One region of the Peribacillus sp. V2I11 genome, then DNA from elsewhere that is predicted to be linked to it. Evidence: predicted binding sites of a transcription regulator. Region 1 holds the regulator's gene; each other region holds the start of a gene.
The links. The regulator CtsR, encoded in region 1, represses protease genes until heat stress. The targets are predictions, from matches to a motif close to ATGGTCAATAAAGGTCAAACA.
Positions count from the first base shown of each region.

Region 2: the regulator CtsR is predicted to act here: its motif matches at 2,948-2,968, upstream of clpB (ATP-dependent chaperone ClpB).
Region 3: the regulator CtsR is predicted to act here: its motif matches at 2,195-2,215, upstream of clpP (ATP-dependent Clp endopeptidase proteolytic subunit ClpP).
Region 4: the regulator CtsR is predicted to act here: its motif matches at 1,203-1,223, upstream of QFZ73_RS24750 (ATP-dependent Clp protease ATP-binding subunit).

Region 1 covers NZ_JAUSYW010000001.1:2,235,774-2,241,107, reverse strand. The annotation lists rRNA gene QFZ73_RS10770 (23S ribosomal RNA) at 1-1,826, shown strand, start outside; rRNA gene rrf (5S ribosomal RNA) at 1,890-2,005, shown strand; gene QFZ73_RS10760 (CtsR family transcriptional regulator) at 2,384-2,845, shown strand; gene mcsA (protein-arginine kinase activator protein McsA) at 2,867-3,418, shown strand; gene mcsB (protein-arginine kinase McsB) at 3,415-4,491, shown strand; gene clpC (ATP-dependent protease ATP-binding subunit ClpC) at 4,622-5,334, shown strand, end outside.
Region 2 covers NZ_JAUSYW010000001.1:1,008,127-1,013,460, forward strand. The annotation lists gene QFZ73_RS04895 (YjzD family protein) at 41-232, shown strand; gene clpB (ATP-dependent chaperone ClpB) at 315-2,903, opposite strand; gene QFZ73_RS04905 (FAD-dependent monooxygenase) at 3,138-4,337, opposite strand; gene QFZ73_RS04910 (cupin domain-containing protein) at 4,463-5,334, opposite strand, start outside.
Region 3 covers NZ_JAUSYW010000001.1:2,678,368-2,683,701, reverse strand. The annotation lists gene QFZ73_RS12915 (glutaredoxin family protein) at 4-246, opposite strand; gene rpoN (RNA polymerase factor sigma-54) at 261-1,598, opposite strand; tRNA gene QFZ73_RS12905 (tRNA-Arg) at 1,917-1,988, opposite strand; gene clpP (ATP-dependent Clp endopeptidase proteolytic subunit ClpP) at 2,279-2,887, shown strand; gene QFZ73_RS12895 (HPr family phosphocarrier protein) at 2,985-3,242, opposite strand; gene whiA (DNA-binding protein WhiA) at 3,263-4,216, opposite strand; gene QFZ73_RS12885 (gluconeogenesis factor YvcK family protein) at 4,284-5,270, opposite strand; gene rapZ (RNase adapter RapZ) at 5,245-5,334, opposite strand, start outside.
Region 4 covers NZ_JAUSYW010000001.1:5,065,246-5,070,579, reverse strand. The annotation lists gene QFZ73_RS24750 (ATP-dependent Clp protease ATP-binding subunit) at 1-1,166, opposite strand, end outside; partial or broken gene QFZ73_RS24745 (IS1182 family transposase) at 1,800-3,147, shown strand; gene QFZ73_RS24740 (C40 family peptidase) at 3,287-3,679, opposite strand; gene QFZ73_RS24735 (metal-dependent hydrolase) at 4,261-4,887, opposite strand.

The sequences.
Region 1 (5,334 bases):
GCTCAGAAGCAGCCACCATTTAAAGAGTGCGTAATAGCTCACTGGTCGAGTGACTCCGCGCCGAAAATGTACCGGGGCTAAACGTATCACCGAAGCTGTGGATTGACACCATTAGGTGTCGATGGTAGGAGAGCGTTCTAAGGGCGTTGAAGTCAGACCGGAAGGACTGGTGGAGCGCTTAGAAGTGAGAATGCCGGTATGAGTAGCGAAAGAAGGGTGAGAATCCCTTCCACCGAATGCCTAAGGTTTCCTGAGGAAGGCTCGTCCGCTCAGGGTTAGTCGGGACCTAAGCCGAGGCCGAAAGGCGTAGGCGATGGACAACAGGTTGATATTCCTGTACCACCTATACATCGTTTGAACGATGGGGGGACGCAGAAGGATAGGGTAAGCGCGCTGTTGGATATGCGCGTCCAAGCAGTTAGGCCGGAAACGAGGCAAATCCCGTTTCCATTAAGGCGGAGCTGTGATGGCGAGGGAAATATAGTACCGAAGTTCCTGATTCCACGCTGCCAAGAAAAGCCTCTAGTGAGATGTAAGGTGCCCGTACCGCAAACCGACACAGGTAGGCGAGGAGAGAATCCTAAGGTGTGCGAGAGAACTCTCGTTAAGGAACTCGGCAAAATGACCCCGTAACTTCGGGAGAAGGGGTGCTTTTTAGGGTGAATAGCCCAGAAAAGCCGCAGTGAATAGGCCCAGGCGACTGTTTAGCAAAAACACAGGTCTCTGCGAAGCCGCAAGGCGAAGTATAGGGGCTGACACCTGCCCGGTGCTGGAAGGTTAAGGGGAGAGGTTAGCGCAAGCGAAGCTTTGAACCGAAGCCCCAGTAAACGGCGGCCGTAACTATAACGGTCCTAAGGTAGCGAAATTCCTTGTCGGGTAAGTTCCGACCCGCACGAAAGGTGTAACGATCTGGGCACTGTCTCAACGAGAGACTCGGTGAAATTATAGTACCTGTGAAGATGCAGGTTACCCGCGACAGGACGGAAAGACCCCGTGGAGCTTTACTGCAGCCTGATATTGAATTTTGGTACAGCTTGTACAGGATAGGTAGGAGCCTGAGAAGCCGGAGCGCTAGCTTCGGTGGAGGCGTTGGTGGGATACTACCCTGGCTGTATTGAAATTCTAACCCGCGCCCCTTATCGGGGTGGGAGACAGTGTCAGGTGGGCAGTTTGACTGGGGCGGTCGCCTCCTAAAGAGTAACGGAGGCGCCCAAAGGTTCCCTCAGAATGGTTGGAAATCATTCGTAGAGTGTAAAGGCACAAGGGAGCTTGACTGCGAGACCTACAAGTCGAGCAGGGACGAAAGTCGGGCTTAGTGATCCGGTGGTTCCGCATGGAAGGGCCATCGCTCAACGGATAAAAGCTACCCCGGGGATAACAGGCTTATCTCCCCCAAGAGTCCACATCGACGGGGAGGTTTGGCACCTCGATGTCGGCTCATCGCATCCTGGGGCTGTAGTCGGTCCCAAGGGTTGGGCTGTTCGCCCATTAAAGCGGTACGCGAGCTGGGTTCAGAACGTCGTGAGACAGTTCGGTCCCTATCCGTCGCGGGCGCAGGAAATTTGAGAGGAGCTGTCCTTAGTACGAGAGGACCGGGATGGACGCACCGCTGGTGTACCAGTTGTCTTGCCAAAGGCATAGCTGGGTAGCTACGTGCGGACGGGATAAGTGCTGAAAGCATCTAAGCATGAAGCCCCCCTCAAGATGAGATTTCCCATGGCGCAAGCTAGTAAGATCCCTGAAAGATGATCAGGTTGATAGGTCAGAGGTGGAAGCGTGGCGACATGTGGAGCTGACTGATACTAATAGATCGAGGACTTAACCAACGCTTTAAAAAAATGAAATACCTTCTTATTATCTAGTTTTGAAGGAACAACGTTCCTGATATGTTTGGTGGCGATAGCGAAGAGGTCACACCCGTTCCCATTCCGAACACGGCAGTTAAGCTCTTCAGCGCCGATGGTAGTTGGGGGTTTCCCCCTGTGAGAGTAGGACGCCGCCAAGCCATTTAAAAAGATCAGCCATCCGGCTGGTCTTTTTTGATGTTCGTAATTAAAAAAAGTTTTATATTTCTAGGGACAGCATAGGGCTGGCCTTATTTGAGTTGGTTGCAATATCATGAGGAGGAATGGGTAAGCAGGGGAATTGGGCAGAGTTTAAGTGGTGAAATCTTAAAGAGAAGAAAAAAAACCAGGTTTTGCATGTATCTTTTCAGGGTATTTATGTAAGATATTTCAACTTTTAATGTTCAACGGGGTATGTAACTACATATAATTTGGAGAAAATGGATAATGCAGAAAGAAAGTGCGTTTAAGTTGCAAAATGGATTATTCCTTGTATAATAATAGTCAAATATAGTCAAAGTCAGAATGGAGGAGGCTGAGTGAGAAACATATCTGATGTTATCGAAACTTATTTGAAGCAAGTACTTGAAATAAGTCAAAAAGATATCTTAGAGATTAAAAGAAGTGAAATAGCAGATAAATTTCAGTGTGTTCCTTCTCAAATCAATTACGTAATCAATACCAGGTTTACAATCGAGAGAGGATACGTTGTAGAGAGTAAGCGTGGAGGCGGCGGTTATATACGCATCATGAAAGTCGAATCACAGGATTCCGTGCAACTTATCAACCAATTATTATCGCTTATTGGTACCAGGGTAACTCAATCGATGGCTGAAGGAGTCATTTCAAGGCTGATGAATGAAGACGTCATTAATGAAAGAGAAGCAAAGATTATGATGAGCGTCATAGATAGATCGGTGATTTATATCGACCTACCTGACCGCGATGAGCTTAGGGCAAGAATTTTAACTGCGATGCTTACGACTTTAAAATATAAATGAAACTGGCAGAGGTGATGAACGTTGATTTGCCAAGAATGTCATCAAAGGCCTGCTACCCTGCACTTCACCAAAATCATCAATGGAAAAAAGACTGAAGTCATGATTTGTGAGAAATGTGCTCAGGAAAAAGGTGAAATGTTCATGGATGCAGGTGGACCTGGTTTTTCAATAAATAATTTATTAGCAGGATTGTTGAATATGGAGTCGAATATTCAACAGACAAAGGCAAATGCATTTCCCAAAACGGAAGAGAGGCGTTGCCCGCATTGTCATCGATCTTATAAAGAATTTGTCCATATTGGTAAGTTTGGCTGTGCCGAATGTTATAAGACGTTCAATGAACAGTTAGATCCCATTTTAAAGAGGGTTCATAGCGGCAATACAGCACATATAGGGAAGATTCCAAAAAGGATTGGTGGCACCATATATCTTCGAAAGCAAATTTTGGATTTGAAAGAAGTTTTAAAGGTCCACATTGATCAAGAGGAGTTTGAGAAAGCGGCAGAGGTAAGAGATAAGGTTCGTTCCCTTGAAAAAAGGTATGAAGCACAAGAGGGAGGCGAGGAATTATGAGCTTGGAAAAGTTTGTAGAAAACGCCTTGAGTTCCTGGATGAGTGCAGAAGGGCCGGAAATCGATATTGTATTGAGTTCGCGGATTCGGCTGGCCAGGAATTTCAAAGACTTTACCTTCCCGACCTCCTTTTCTAATGAAGAAGCTAAAAAAATCATTGAATTGGTCAAAAAAAGAATCGAAGAGGAAGTAACTCCAGAGATTGGAAAACTTGAACTTTTGGAGATTGACCAATTGCAGCCACTGGAAAAGCGCGTTCTTGTTGAAAAACATTTAATCAGTCCTCATTTAGTTGAAGATTCAGCGAAAAGCGCATGTCTCCTTTCGGAAAATGAAGAAATAAGTATCATGATAAATGAAGAGGATCATCTCCGTATTCAATGTTTAATGTCGGGGTTGCAGCTAAAGGAAACCTTAAAGATTGCAAATGTTCTTGACGATTGGATTGAAGAATCCATAGACTATGCATATGATGAAGAAAGAGGATACCTAACTAGTTGTCCGACTAATGTGGGAACAGGATTAAGGGCTTCAGTCATGATGCATCTTCCGGGCCTGGTCCTTACACAGCAGATGAATAATATCATACCTGCTATCAACCAATTGGGGTTGGTGGTTCGAGGGATTTATGGAGAGGGCAGTCAAGCGTTAGGGAATATTTTTCAAATCTCTAATCAAATTACTCTTGGAAAGTCGGAAAGGGATATCGTTGAAGATCTAACAAGTGTAGTGCAACAAATCATAGCCCAAGAACGGTCAGCGAGGGATGCATTAGCGAGGACTTCCCACATACAATTAGAAGATAGAATTTTCCGTTCATATGGGATTTTGTCCAATGCTCGAATCATCGAGACCAAGGAAGCAGCTACCTGTATCTCCGATGTTAGGTTAGGGATAGATCTTGGGTATATAAAAAATATTTCTAAAAGCATTCTAAATGAGTTGATGATTTTGACACAGTCGGGATTTTTACAAAAGTACGCAGGTGGCCCTTTAAGACCCCATGAAAGGGATATCCGTCGAGCAGCACTCATTCGGGAACGCTTGAATTTTACGGAATCTTCCTCCTCATAGAGGTCATTGACCTCTTTAGGGAGTATTAAATTTCATGTAATAGATATGGAGCAAGAAGAAGCTTCTGCCATTACTTAGAGAATTGCCAGCAACTTTATTCAAAACGAAAATTCTTAAGGAGGAATTCCCTATGATGTTTGGTCGTTTTACTGAAAGAGCCCAGAAAGTATTAGCATTAGCCCAAGAAGAGGCAATCCGTTTAGGTCATAATAATATTGGCACGGAACATATTTTACTGGGCCTGGTCCGAGAAGGTGATGGTATTGCAGCCAAAGCGTTATATGCTCTTGGATTAGGTCCGGAAAAGATTCAGAAAGAAGTGGAAAATCTAATTGGCCGCGGACAGGATACGGCTCAAACGATACATTATACCCCAAGAGCCAAGAAAGTGATTGAGCTTTCCATGGATGAGGCAAGAAAATTAGGTCACTCATATGTTGGGACAGAGCATGTTCTTCTAGGTCTTATACGAGAAGGTGAAGGTGTAGCTGCACGTGTATTGAATAATCTGGGAGTAAGTTTAAATAAAGCTCGACAACAAGTATTACAGCTTTTGGGCAGTAATGAATCAGGTGGTCATCAGGGTTCAGCCGCTTCAAATGCAAGCACACCGACACTGGATGGCCTAGCCCGTGATTTAACGGCGATTGCCAGGGAAGGAAGCTTGGATCCCGTTATCGGAAGAAGTAAGGAAATACAGCGTGTCATTGAGGTATTAAGTCGTCGTACAAAAAATAACCCAGTATTAATCGGTGAACCTGGGGTAGGTAAAACAGCCATTGCTGAAGGGCTTGCCCAACAGATTATCAATAATGAGGTACCTGAAATTTTACGTGATAAACG
Region 2 (5,334 bases), 1.2 Mb from region 1:
GTAAGATAAAAATGAATGTAGTGGAATGAGGTGAAATTCGATGCGTTATGCTTGGGCAATTTTTTGGACATTCTTATTAGTGCATATGACTGTATATGTTGTTTCTTCCATGATCGGAGTTTCATACGATGCTGCGCAGGGAACGATTTTAGGATTAGCTGCTGCTATCCTGATTCTTATCATCCCTGCTATCTTGCCTGCCGGGCCAGCTAAAGACTCTCATCAACATTAAGAAGCAAAAAAGGACATCCTTTTTAGGATGTCCTTTTTGTTATACCGTACTTTGCTTACGGGTAAACCGCATTTCAACGTTTTTATATGAGGACCAATTCATCATGATCATAATCAACCGTGATTCCTTCTTTAACCTCAACAGTCCCAGCTATGATTTTACGCGCGATTTTGGTTTCCAGATGCTTTTGGATGAATCGCTTCAGCGGTCTTGCTCCATATACCGGATCATATCCCTGATCCGCAATGAATTCCTTAGCGGCTTCAGTGACGTTCAGGACTATATTTTGTTCAATTAACCTTACTTGTAATTGATGAACCATTTTATCTACGATTTCAACGATTTCTTGTTTCGTCAGAGGTTTGAATAAAACAATGTCATCAACTCGATTCAAAAATTCCGGACGGAAATGGCCTCTTAACTCTTTAAAGACCTGATCTTTTATTTCTTCTTCAATGCCTCCATCCAACCGGTTGGACTGCAATAAGAAATGGGAACCGATATTGGAAGTCATGATGATCACCGTATTTTTACAGTTGATTGTTCTGCCTTGAGAGTCTGTTATCCTTCCATCATCCAACATTTGCAGCAAAATATTGAAGACTTCCGGATGCGCCTTTTCAATTTCGTCTAATAATATGACTGAGTATGGGTTTCTCCTAACAGCCTCCGTAAGTTGGCCCCCTTCCTCAAATCCAACATATCCAGGAGGTGCACCAACAAGGCGCGACACGGAATGTTTCTCCATATATTCCGACATATCGATTCGAATCATATGTTCTTCACTATCGAATAACGTTTCTGCCAAAGCTTTTACCAGTTCGGTTTTACCGACACCCGTCGGCCCAAGAAAGATGAATGAACCGATTGGTCTGTTTGGATCTTTAATTCCAGCCCTTGCTCTTAAAACGGCATCGGATACGAGTTCCACCGCTTCTCCTTGACCTATTACGCGTTCATGCAGGATATCAGATAGGCGAAGCAGTTTCTCCCTTTCACTTTCCACCAGCTTGCTTATGGGAATCCCCGTCCACCTTGCAACAATCGAGGCTATTTCCTCCTCCGTGACTTCTTGGCGAAGCAATCGTGATTCCTGTTTTTCCTTTTCCAATTCGTCTTCCATTGCTTCCAATTCTTTTTGAAGCTGCGGAATCCTTCCGTGCCGAAGTTCAGCTGCCCGGTTAAGGTCATAGTCATTCTCTGCTTGTTCCAGTTCATGACGCAGTTTCTCAAGCTCTTCACGTTGATCCTGCACCTTTTGAAGCGCTGATTTCTCCATTTGCCACTTGGATTTCATGCTATTCGCTTGATCCTGAAGTTCTGATAGTTCTTTTTGAAGCGCTTCAAGCCTTACTTTGCTTTGAGGGTCCTCCTCATTCTTCAAGGCAGCTTCTTCAATTTCAAGTTGCATGACTTTTCTCGTGATTTCATCCAACTCGGATGGCATTGAATCGATTTCCATTCGAATCATTGCACACGCTTCATCTACAAGATCTATCGCTTTATCCGGTAAAAATCGCTCCGTTATATATCGGTTCGAAAGGACAGAGGCAGCAACGATCGCCCGATCATGTATCCTGACGCCATGGTGAATTTCAAACCGTTCCTTTAATCCCCGCAAAATTGAAATCGTATCTCCCACATCCGGTTCAGGAACCAGAACCTGTTGGAAACGGCGTTCCAAAGCCGGATCTTTTTCAATATATTGTCGATATTCATCAAGGGTCGTTGCACCGATACAATGCAGCTCACCGCGCGCAAGCATCGGCTTTAACATATTTCCGGCATCAAGTGCGCCATCCGTTCTTCCTGCACCGACAATTGTGTGTAATTCATCAATGAATAGAAGAATTTTACCTTCACTCTTCTTGATCTCATTCAACACCGCTTTTAGGCGTTCTTCAAATTCACCGCGGAATTTGGCCCCAGCGACAAGCGCACTCATATCTAGTGAAAAAACGGTCTTGTCCTTTAATCCCTCCGGCACATCCTTCCTGACGATCCTTTGTGCCAACCCCTCGACGATGGCTGTTTTACCTACTCCCGGTTCTCCTATTAACACTGGATTATTTTTCGTTTTACGTGAAAGGATCCGGATGACGTTACGGATTTCCGTATCTCGACCAATTACGGGATCGACCTTCCCCGATTTAACCTCAGCAACGAGATCTCTGCCGTATTTTTTCAGTACTTCATAAGTGCTTTCAGGATTTTGACTAGTCACTCGCTGATTCCCCCTTATATCGTTTATAACCCGTTTTGCTTTATCATAATCCATTCCATGTGATGAAAACAGCCTGTTTACATTCGTTTTATTGACTTGCAATGACGCAAGCAGTATATGTTCGACAGATAAATATTCATCCTCCCACATCTGCATTTCTTTTTCGGCAGCCGTCAAAATTTGCTGTAGGGAGGATGACATGTAAACTTGGGAAACACTCCCGCTCACCTCCGGTAATCGATCCAGTTCCTTATTTAGCTCTATATCAAATAGATTCATCGGTTTACCAGATTCCGATAAAATCCTGATTAATAAACTTTCATCCTGTTCCATTAAGGTCTTAAATAAATGAAGCTCCGTCAGCTCGGGATTCCCTCTATCTTTGGCTAGTTCCTGGCCGCCAATGAACGCCTGTTGGGTTCTCTCCGTCATTTTATTAATATCCATCTTAAAACCTCCCATTCATCTATATCATGAACGAATCCCCGCTTAGTTTGACCAAATTTGACCTTTATAATTTTCATTATACTTCTAATTTTCCCCATGTAAAGGAAAGTTATAAAAAATGCAGGACGCATGGAGGATAAACGGCAAAAGCCTTTCTTCATATAGAAGAAAGGCAGGCCCATTTGTAAAATGCATAAAATCCCTTAGCACAGTATTTGGATGAAACAAAACGGATTATGCTTTCACGGCCGTTTTATTGTACCCATGAAATTTATCGACGAATTGGAAATCCTTGTCCGTGCGACCAGCAAGGATCGTATCTCGAAGCAGAATGCCTGCATCGGTCGTATTGTGAATGATTTCCCCCCACATTCTTGCGCTCGTTTGAACATGAGCCGTACGCGGAATGCGTTCCTCTTGATATTCCAAAAATGCCTGTTCAATGTCATTCCCATGCTTATGAAGCATATCCGACAAATAAGCTGCATCTTCCAAAGCCTGGCAAGCCCCTTGTGCCAAGTATTGAAGCATCGGATGTGCCGCATCGCCCGTAAGCGTAATTCTTCCTTTTGTCCAATTATCAATTGGTAAACGGTCATACATTGGCCAGCGGCGTTGCCTCTGAATGAATGAAATCGCATTCTGAACTAGCTCACAAGTTCCGGCAAATACACGGTCCATTTCTTCCGGGGTTCCCCATTGATCTGTTTTTTCGTTTTCTTCCGTGTAATGAGAACTTTTGAACACCACTACTTGGTTGTATAGTTCCCCCCTTCTAACCGGGTATTGAACAAGATGGAGGTTTGGCCCAATCCACATATATACATCATCTAAATCACCATGGCTCGTAACCTCTTCCATCGGGATCGCTCCCCTGTATGCAACATATTGAGAGCAGACCGGTTGATCTTCCACAAAAAGTTTCCGTGCCTTGGACCATAATCCATCGGCTCCAATGACAGCAGATCCTGAATGTTGGGACCCGTTGGCAGAAGTAACCGTCACTTCACCTTCATTTTCTACTGTCTCAATAATTGTTTGGTTCGTAACCAGTTCGATATACGGGTTCTTTTCACAGGCTTCAGCCAGTACTTTATGCAAATCGGAACGATGCAAAACAACATACGGAGCTCCATATCTTTCTTTATAAACATCACCTAAGTCCAAAGCGGAAAGCTCTTTTCCGGAAAAGGCATCCATCATCACCAACCTTTTTGGAAATACTGCAATTTCATTGATTTTATCCATGACGCCTAAACGCTGCAATACGTTGGTGGCATTTGCTGCAAGCTGAATCCCTGCACCAATTTCACCAAATTCGGGAGCTTGTTCAAGGACCTTTACATACTGTTTCGTTTCTGCGATTCCTAAAGCAGTTGCCAATCCGCCAATTCCTCCACCGATAACGATGAATGGTTTTTTTTCTGTGTTCATCATCAATTCCCCCTAAATTAGTTGTTTAGCCAATGTTGCGGGCCAATACCACAGTAAGCGTTTTAATTCGACTGGCATTCTATATATCCATCAGGATCATTCTGAAAGTTTCAAACCGATTATTTTTAAACCAAAACAGGCTTGAATTCACTTTCAATCTTTTGGTAACCATTGTTTGCGTCTAATGCCTGTTGCTGTTCCAAATCGAATCTCTCCATTATTGGCAGGTCGTTTACCGAGAATAAGTAAGAATCGGCTTCTGCAACGTGCTCATGCCAGGCCCAATTCGGAACGACGAAGTAATCTCCTTTGGACCAGTCAAAACGCACTCCATTAATGACCGTATAGCCTGATCCTTGGTGCACTTGATAAATTGTGGAATGGGTATGGCGATGTGCTTTCGTATGGAAACCTTTAGGAAGTTTCTGCATCCATGCCCCCATCGTCGGATTGGCCGTTTGGCCATTTGATGGATTGATATATTCCACGGCGAAACCTTCATATGGGTCCGGTTCGAAATTCATTAATCCTTCTAACGCTGCTTTGGTGCCTTTCCACTTGTAGTTGGCAAGCGGTGCCACTTGTGAATAGCGGTCGGATACTGGACGAACCATTCCGCCTTGATAACGGAGCTCTGAAAAATTATCCGGCCGTTTAGGCGTTTCAATCCGATCTGGATATGGTTCAAAGAAAGTGCCACCTATGGAATAGATGGTTGGGATATCAAGGGCATCCATCCAAATCATTGGCTTTTCGCCAACATGTCCATGACCATGCCACAGGTTTTTAGGAGTGATCAAGAAATCTCCTTCTTCCATGAAGATCCTTTCTCCCTGTACGATGGAGTAGGCACCTTCACCATTCGTAATGAAACGAAGTGCACTTTGGGAGTGACGGTGGGAAGGGGCCACTTCACCCGGCAACAATAGCTGAACCGCTGCATAAAGCGTTTGTGTTGTCGAGGCCCATCCCCAAGGCTGGCGATAAGTAAGGCCAG
Region 3 (5,334 bases), 440 kb from region 1:
AAATTATTTTTCCAAAAGACGATTTAGAGCTGATTTATCAACATTTCCGAATTGAACGATATCATCTTTCCATTCTACTACAGGAATCATCAGCCCGAATTTCTCAAGTAAATCATCATCGGAATGGATATCGATTTCCTTATAGCCTATGCCTGACTCCTCTTTCACTTCTTCCAGTACCTGCTTGGCTTTATCACATAACGGGCATTTATCCCTACTATATAAAACAAATGCATTTGATTCCAAACCACTCATCCTTTTCAGTCATACCTTTTTCGTTTAGATGAAGAAGGGATCCCTAATTGTTCCCGGTATTTGGCAACGGTCCGGCGGGCCAGGATAATTCCATGCTCCTCTTTCAACCGTTCTGCCAGGTCTTGATCCGAAAGCGGCTTTTGTTTATTTTCCCCATTGATGGCTGCCTGTAGGCTCTTTTTTGCTTGCATGCCCGACATATCCTCATCAAGGCCGACTGACTGTAAAGAAGCAGTGAAAAATATCCGCATCTCTATCGTGCCAAATGGTGTCTGCACGTATTTCCCTTTTACCGCCCGGCTTACTGTGGACTCATGTATACCAAGTTCGTCAGCGACTTCTTTCATCGTCATCGGCTTCAAAAAGTTCAGGCCATGATGAAAGCACGCCGGCTGTTTCTCGACGATGCACTGAATGACCTTCAATATAGTTTCTTTTCTCTGTTGAATCCCTCTGGAGATCCATTGGTATTCCTGCCACTTATCTTGGATAAACCGTTGAACACCCTGATCCTTATGGCTCTTCATTCGGTTTAAATACCCTTTATCCACATTAAGATTGGGTGTGTTACCATCATAATTCCCGACAAGCAGCATGCCATCCCGAACTTCCACGACCACATCCGGCACTATATAAGAAGGTTTTTCCTGAAAAAAGAGTGAAGCCGGACGCGGGTTCAACGTCTGGACATAATCAAATACTTCTTGAATCTCCTTCATTGTAACACCGATTTTCTTACTTAGGTCTTTCCAGCGCTTTTCAGCAAAACCGAGGAAATGGTTTTCTATGATCGATTCAGCCAGCAGATTCACCCCTTCAGCTTTCACCTGAAGCAAAAGGCACTCTTGAAGATTTCTCGCTCCAATTCCATGCGGCTCGAGTTGCTGTAAAATTGAGAGGCTTTCTTCCAAAACGACCGGGGATATGCTTGGGATACATATATCCTCCAGCTGAGTCCTCAAGTAACCGTTTTCATCAAGGTTATGAATTAATAGCAGCATTGCCTTCTGCTGCTCACCGGAAAGCTGCTGGTGATTCACCTGTGACATGATATGCTGTTCAAGCGATATTGTATCTTCACTGATCTGTTCAATCCAGTAGTTGGCATCATACGTATTCTTAAGAGTCCGTTTACCCTTTTTCCGGTCAAAAGTTGGCTGAAATAAAGCAGATGTTGGCTGATCTATGGACAGTAATGGATTCTCCACCATTTTATTTTCTAAAAAGGCCGATAGCTCCTGCGAGGAGTATTGCAGCAATGTAATAGCTTGCATAAGCTCCTGGGTCATTGCCATCTTTAATGTTTGCTGTTGAAAAAGTCCTGCTTTCATATTCATACTCATCGATTCATCCCTCCCCCACTCCATTTTACATTATCAGGAGAAAATTCTACACAAAAACCCATGAAAACGCTTACGTTTTTTTCTGAATAGTTTATTTGTTTTTAAATACTATATGTTAGAAATGCAAATTTAACAACTACTTTTATTAAAAAATCACCATTTTCCAATAGTGTGGGCGAATATTTTCAAGACAGGACTGACATTCCAGGATTCGATGAAATATTACGGAAAACGAGTAAATTCACCAAAAATCTTAGGGAACAACCTTAAAAATGACCAATAAAAAATCCCCCACTTTATTAAGCAGAAGATTGGTAATGCCCTCGGCAGGAATCGAACCTGCATTTCAAGCTTCGGAGGCTTGCGTTCTATCCGTTGCACTACGAGGGCGTAATAGAAAATATTTTTTCAACAGACTTCATTATATGATAGAATCGCCTCCTTTGCAAGGGTTATCAGGTTTAAAACTTCGTCATTTGGGTATTATGGGTAATGTGGAAATTCATCCCTGTGCGGCATAATATATAAAGTAATCTATCAGGAAGGAGCCTTAGCCAGAAAATTGTCGAACAAATTATCCATTATAGGGTTTGTTTTGTTTGACCTAAATTGACCAAAAAGTGTATCATACATACATAAAGAATTTAAAATGATTCTCTTAATCGAAGGAGGAAATGAACATGAATTTAATTCCTACAGTTATCGAACAAACAAGTCGTGGGGAGCGTGCCTACGATATTTACTCCCGTTTATTAAAAGACCGGATCATTATGCTAGGAAGTGCAATTGACGATAATGTTTCCAACTCCATTGTTGCTCAATTACTTTTTTTAGAAGCGGAAAATCCTGAAAAAGATATCACTCTATACATCAACAGCCCTGGTGGAAGCATCACTTCCGGTATGGCCATTTACGATACTATGCAATATATCAAACCTAATGTATCCACAGTATGCATCGGTATGGCCGCTTCCATGGGTGCTTTCCTATTGGCCGCTGGCGAAAAAGGCAAACGTTATGCGTTGCCAAACAGTGAAGTCATGATTCACCAACCACTTGGAGGAGCTCAAGGTCAAGCTACGGAAATTGAAATTGCTGCCCGCCGTATCCTTCACTTGAAAGATAAACTGAACCAAATTTTAGCAGAACGTACTGGTCAACCTATTGAAGTCCTTCAAAGAGATACGGAACGTGATAACTTCATGACTTCCGAAAGAGCTCTTGAATATGGCTTGATTGACAAAGTCATCACGCGCAGCATCCTTGATGATAAAAAAGACTCTAAATAATCATGCACCAAAAGGCTCCGGAGATCGCCTTAAGCGACTTCCGGAGCCTTTTTTACATCATAAAAGAAAAGGATGCACTTTTAGGCACCCTTTTATTTTAACCCTCTTGCTGAACGAACTCTTCCAATGCCTCTAACGCTTCTTTTTCATCGCGTCCTTCGACGATTAACTTCACGGACACGCCAGAACTGATGGCAAGGCTCATTAACCCCATTATACTTTTTGCATTCACTTTCTTTCCTTCTTTTTCAAGAAAAACATCTGAATGAAAGCGGTTAGCTTCTTGTACAAAAAGAGCCGCCGGCCGCGCTTGCAAACCCGTTTTCAATTTTACCTCAACTTGTTTTTCCACCATCTTGATCTCCCCTGTTAGCTTTATTTTTTCGCAGCAATAGCCTCTCCCCCACGGAGCCTGTCAGCTATTTCATCAATCTTTCGTAATCGGTGATTAATCCCGGACTTACTGATGGTTCCCCCGGACACCATTTCCCCAAGTTCCTTTAAGGTTATATCCTGAAACGCTATCCTAAGCTCCGCAATTTCCCGAAGCTTATCCGGTAAAATGCTTAGTCCTACCGTATCCTCGATATAATGGATATTTTCAACCTGGCGCAATGAGGCCCCGATCGTTTTGTTCAAATTGGCTGTTTCACAATTCACAAGCCGATTCACTGAATTACGCATATCACGGACAATCCGCACATCTTCGAACCTTAATAAAGCTGAATGGGCGCCAACTATGCTTAAAAACTCGGCTATCTTTTCGGCTTCTTTCAAATAAATGATGTACCCTTTCTTGCGTTCAAGCGTCTTGGCCTTCAATCCAAACTTATTCATTAGCTCACAAAGGGCATCATTGTGCTCTTTATAAAGTGAGAAAATCTCAAGGTGATAGGAAGACGTTTCCGGATTATTTACCGACCCTCCCGCAAGAAATGCACCTCTTAGGTATGAACGCTTACAGCATTTCTTCCCAACAATAGTATCGGATATATCATGGAGAATTTCAAAGCCATCGCCTAAAATTTCCAAATCGGTTAAAACCCGCTGCCCTCCGGATGACATCCTGACAATATATACATTATTCTTCTTCAGCTTCATCTTTTTACGGACCAACAGCTCGACCTGGACCTCATAACTTTTTTTCAGCAGCGTATAAATCCTTCTGGCAATCGCAGCATTTTCAGTTTGAATATCCACAACAAGCTTCCGATTAGAAAATGAAAGGGATCCGTTCATCCGGATAAGCGCACACAATTCCGCTTTACCGCAGCAATCCTTTCCCTCTAATGTAGTAAGCTCTTTTTTCGTTTCTGAAGCAAAAGACATCCATTTCACCCCCAATCGAACGCAGGTAATCTATTTTTATCAATCAAAAAACCGCCCCCGCTTATATCTACGGTACTATGTGGCTTTTTGTTTCATTTACAAGCATATTATAAAGCAAATCCGCCACTTTTTTCGTGTCATGGCGTATTACATTCCCTTCATAGCTGAAAATGCGTTCTTGTATGATTTCAAGCCCCATCCGTTTTAAACCTTCCACATCAAACATGACCGGTTTAGCATATTCAGCTTGATAACGTTGCTGAATCTCGGTTGGTATTTCCTCATTATTAACAAGTATCCTGTCAATATATGCATTTCCCATATGGTCATATATCGCTTTTATATGATCGCTCGCGCTATAATCCAGCGTCTCGCCGGCTTGTGTCATCAAATTGCAAATGTACACCTTCTTAGCCTTGGAACGGCCAACCTCTTCTCCTAAACCAGGGACAAGTAAGTTAGGCAGAATGCTGGTATATAGGCTTCCTGGACCTATGACAATAAGATCAGCCTGCTTGATTTCCTGGATAGTTTCACTAAGCGGCTTTATATGATGAGGAGACAGAAATACTTTTTTTATTTTCTTTCCTGAGAAAGGGATCTTGGATTCTCCTGTAACAATCGTTCCGTCATCCATCTCCGCATGGAGAACCACACTTTGGTTGGCAGCCGGAAGCACTTTACCGCGGACATTAAGAAATTTACTCATTTCCTGGATCGCATGGACGAAATCCCCGGTCAACGAGGTCATTGCCGCCAGTATCAAATTCCCCAGCGAATGCCCGGACAACTCATTTTTACTCTGAAAGCGATGTTGAAACATTTGTTCAACAAGGGGCTCTACATCCGATAACGCAGCCAGTACGTTACGAATATCACCCGGAGCGGGAATATCCATATCCTCGCGAAGGCGGCCTGAACTTCCACCATCATCAGCTACCGTTACGATTGCCGTTATATCCACCGGATGCTTCTTTAACCCTCTCAACAAAACGGGAAGGCCGGTTCCCCCTCCAATGATCACAACCTTAGGTTGTTTCTTTTTTACTGACATCTGCTTTCCCCTTACTTTTATCGATATCGCGATGTGATACTTGAACCCTGTAATCCTTTTTGAA
Region 4 (5,334 bases), 2.8 Mb from region 1:
TTTTGAATGTCCTCAACGGTAACGGTTGGCTTAATTGCATCTTCCCCAGCCTGCAATGACTTTTCCAGTTTTTCTTCTTCATCACGAAGAACGGCAGCTTTTTCATATGCTTCTTCTTTTAAAGCCATTTCTTTTTCTTTATAAATTTGCGCCAGACGCTTTTTCATGTTTTCTACCTGGCCGTCTTCGATGGTCAAATTCAATTTGGAACCAGCTTCATCCATCAAGTCTATTGCTTTGTCAGGCAGGAAGCGGTCTTGAATGTAGCGGTTCGAGAGTTCAACAGCCGCTTTTAGGGCTTCCTCACTATATGTTACACCATGATAAGATTCATAACTATCTTTTAAACCACGTAAGATGACCAATGCCTCAGCCGTTGTCGGCTCATTAACGTGTACAGGCTGGAAGCGTCTTTCAAGGGCACCATCTTTTTCAATTTTCCTATATTCGGATAAAGTGGTTGCTCCGACAAGCTGAAGTTCGCCGCGTGCAAGTGCAGGCTTCAGGATATTTCCTGCATCCATTGATCCTTCGGCTGAACCCGCTCCCACAAGTTGATGAATTTCATCGATGAATAAAATGACATTTTTTCTTTCCTGTAATTCGCTGATCAATTGCTTCATTCGTTCTTCGAATTGCCCTCTAATTCCAGTATTCGAAACAAGGGACGCTACATCAAGCATATATACAAGCTTATTGCGTAATTTAACAGGCACTGAACCTTCAACTATCGCTAATGCAAGACCTTCAGCAATGGCTGTTTTACCGACACCAGGTTCACCAATTAAAACTGGATTATTTTTATTGCGTCTATTTAAAACTTCAATGACGCGTTTGATTTCTTCACTTCTTCCGATAACCGGATCAATGAGTCCTGCTTTAGCGGCATCGGTCAAATTGCGGCCATACTCCTCAAGCAATCCTCCTTCCTCGCCATGTTCGGCTGAATCCGGTTTTGGTACATCATTATAATTAAATGGATTGAATGAATTTGGAGATCCGTTATATTGGAATTTCCCTATATCCATTCCGCCCATTGCTGCTCCAAGTTTGTTTCGCTCTTCTTTATAACAAGTGGAGCACAGTTTCAAATCATGCTCCTGACCATTCATATTTAGGTGAACTTGAACATTAGCTTGGTTTACATGGCATTTTTCACAAAGCATGTAGTACTCCTCCTTTAAAATTATTTAATTAAAAAATCTTTGACCTTCTTTGACTTTCTGATTTCATTATACATTGACCTTCTTTGACTTTCAATAATTTTGTCCGGGAATTTTAAAAAATAGAAATTACCCGGGATTGGTTTGCTAAGCATATTAAACTATCCATTTCCAGTCAAATAAAAAGATTCTATGTATGCCTCTTAGTATATTCAGTTATTATTGATTACCCAGTTCAGGACTAACCATAACCTAAACCTATTAACAAAAACCCGTACACCCTTTTTCAGGAATAATCAAGGATCTTATCCATATGCCTCTTCTATTTCAAAAACAAAAAAAGAGACTTCATAAAGTCTCTTACAGACTGTAGACAAACTCGATGAAAATCGAGTTTGTCTATTTTTATGGCTTGTACAATTTGGACGTTGATTTCCACTCCAGGCACTCGCTTTCCGCGGGCGGTCGGGGAGCCTCCTCGGCTTTCGCCTGCGGGGTCTCCCCTAGACGCGCTTTTCCCGCAGGAGTCTCGTACCTTCCGTTCCAATCAACTTTGTCTTACCTTTTAGATAGAACACTTTTGCCTGGAGTCATTTTTGTTTTAAAATAGAAGTATTAAAACTTGAAGTGATGAGGATGCTTTCTAAACATGATTCTATTCAGCGAGATCAACTTGAAATGATTACTTTAGATCAACTGGTGCCACCGAACCATTTGGTTCGTAAAATGGAGGCTGCCATTGACTTCACTTTCATTTATGACTTGGTGAAAGATATGTATTCAGAGGTAGGACGCCCAAGTATTGATCCAGTTATTTTAGTTAAACTGACTTTCATTCAATATACCTTCGGTATTCGTTCCATGCGTAAAACGATTGAAGAAGTTGAAACCAATATGGCTTACCGTTGGTTCTTAGGCTATGGTTTCCATGATAAAGTACCTCATTTCTCTACGTTCGGGAAAAATTATGAGCGACGCTTTAAAGATACAGACCTATTTGAACAGATTTTCTATCGCATTTTAATGACAGCTGCTAATAAAAAGTCAATAAGTGCTGAACACGTTTTCGTGGATTCCACACATGTGAAAGCCAGTGCGAATAAACGGAAATTTGAAAAGAAAATCGTTCGTAAAGAACACGAGCGTATCAAGGACGTCTTCAAATCAAGATCGTGAAAACCATGGAAAAAAGCCTTTTCCACCAGATAAATTTGATAAAGAAGAGACCAAAGCAATTAAAGAAAGTACAACGGATTCTGAGAGTGGCTACTATGTGAAAGATGAACGAACAAAACAGTTTGCCTATTCATTCCACGCGGCCGCAGACCGCAACGGTTTTGTATTGGGAACGATTGTAACACCTGGAAATACACATGACAGTCAGATCCTAGAGCCACTAGTTGAACAAGTGATTGAGAAAGTTGGAAAACCGGAAGCCGTTGCCGCAGATGCAGCTTATAAAACACCAGCGATTACAAGCTACCTATTTAACAAAGAAATCATACCGGCTTTACCTTATACACGTCCTCGCACCAAAGAAGGATTTTTCCGCAAACAGGACTATGTATACGATGAACATTTTGATTGTTACCTTTGCCCTTCGGGCGAAACTTTAAAGTACTCAACAACAAATAAAGAGGGCTATCGCGAGTACAAATCGCCAAAACAAATTTGTGCAACATGCTCATTTTTATCTCGGTGTACAGAAAGCAAAGACTGTCAAAAAGTGGTGACACGGCATATCTGGCAAACACATGTGGAAGAAGCAGATCATCTGCGTCATCATCAAGATGTAAAACCTATATATGCAAAACGTAAAGAAACGATTGAGCGTGTATTCGCAGATGCAAAAGAAAAGCATGGTATGCGTTGGACTACTTTAAGGGGACTTAAAAAATTGTCGATGCAGGCGATGCTTACTTTCGCTGCCATTAATTTAAAGAAGATGGCCAATTGGACATGGCGAGGTCCAAAAATGGCCTAACATAGTGGGCTCGTAGAGCCCCAATCTCTTAACTTTAGGCGAAAATTCAAAGGGAATTTCAAAAGGGGTTCAGAATTTTTTAATTCCGAACCCCTTTTGTCTACAAACTGAAAGAGACTTCATAAAGTCTCTTAGTTTTTTACATTAAGGTTGATTTTCTTCTATTATATACGCTTCGCACCAATATACTTTGGCTTCCAATAACTATTATGGTTTTAGCGTATGACACTCCTTTTGATGATGAAGAGTGTATGAATTCATTGTTTCCTATGTATATAGCTACATGTGTAGGTTTTTTCGCTTCATTTGGTGCAAAAAACATTAAGTCACCTTTTTGCACGCTTTTAACTTTCTTACCTATTTTATATATGTCAGCAGCGGTTCTTGGTAAATTCTTACCAGCCTTTTGATATGAATACTTCACTAAACCGGAGCAATCAAAACCAGAAGAAGAAATGCCACCCGTTTTTTTTGTACCTAATTCACTTTTAGCCACTTTAATCGCTTTTGTATGATATGAAGCAGCTTCCACTTTGTCCCCAGCAAAGGATGCGGTTCCAAGCATGATAGCCAATGACAATCAGACGGCAATTTTCTTAAACAAATTATTTTACCCCCTGATGTAATTTGCTAAACCTAATATACTAGAAAAGGTATATCATTCGCATCATAGGATCTTTACAAATATGCTACATTTAGTAGATATAGGAAGAATGACCATATAAAAGATAAAAATAAGTCGAATAAGGTTTCCAATATTCACCTTATTGTCAAGGCACTTTTACTTTTCCTCATAGAAAAAACAGTGGTAAGAAAACCACTGTCCAGATGACGGCAAAAGGAGATTCGGGATGCTTTCACCCCAAAGCATGATTTTTCACTTGATTATACGAATGAAACCCTCTCTAGATTGAAGGAATTTGCGACACTCCTGCCGAATAACTGGCTAGCCGGGACCCCTCAGACGCTTGCAGTAAAGAGACTTGGCAGACAGTCGGCGAAAAGGGTGCGGATTTCTGAAATCAGCTGGAACTTTTTTTAAAGAAAAAATTGAAGGTAAACTGTTTCTTCTCCAATTTGTCTACAGTCTGAACAGCGGTGAGAAAACCACGGTCAAAATTCTTTTGAGAAAAATGGAAGAAATAACTTTACCCCACGTTTATTAAATGGTAAACATTTCAAATCTGCAACTAAATGACTTATGTATCCTAATAAACAAGTAGTGAAAATTCCGTCAATCCCCATAAAGGCTTCGAATTGAAAGGCAATGATGCCAAAGAAAGCGATACCTGCAATCGAATGGGTATAACTTCTATGTGGTGTAAAGGATGCCAGGATAATATAAACGCCTAACAGCCACAACCAGCTTTCCTGCAAAGATAAACCGCCGCCTAAAACCGCTAATCCAGTCAAGGTGAGCATATGCCTTTGTGTAATGAATGATGAAATAATGAAGATTCCGATTCCTGCCCCTACACCGACCCACTTTTCCGTATCAGAGCCTTCCAAAAGACTATAAATGATCATTAATATCCCAATCGTTTGTGCTATCGTTCGGATAAACTTATGTGAAAAAGTAATCCTATTACTTAACTTCCCATCAATATCCATATCGGGCATAAGGCCTGAAACTCCCCCAATGCCAACCAAGAATAAAGTGGTGGTTGGATCTGTTTGAAGTGTGTTTGCCGTCAAGAATCCAACTGTTGCTCCTAAAGCCATGTGTGCTGTACCGTTCACTGTCTCTCTCCTGTCCCTCTAAGAAGTAATCACTGTTCGCAAGAAACGAATGTTTGTTCGAATCCCTACATTATAACTATACAATATTTTTGGGGAAATTTCTTTATATCTTATAAAAAAGCCTAGTAATTAATAATTAGAGTATATAACTCTCTCGTTCTAAATTAAAATCAATTCTTCTAGTGTGTCTATAATTGCTTTGTTTAGGTAATTTTCATCCCTAAAAAACCCGCAAAATATTTTTCGTAAATTGATGTTTTTCATGAAATTTTATCCATCATATGAATATACTAATCTATAAGGGGAGTGATTCAGATAGCTTTTTTAAATGCCTTCAATAATTTTAAAAAAGGGAAAAAGTCTAAGAAAATAAAGAACATTGATTTTCGGGAACAGCATGTAAATAAATCATCTGAGCTCATTGGGAATAATGAAATTGTCCAAAAT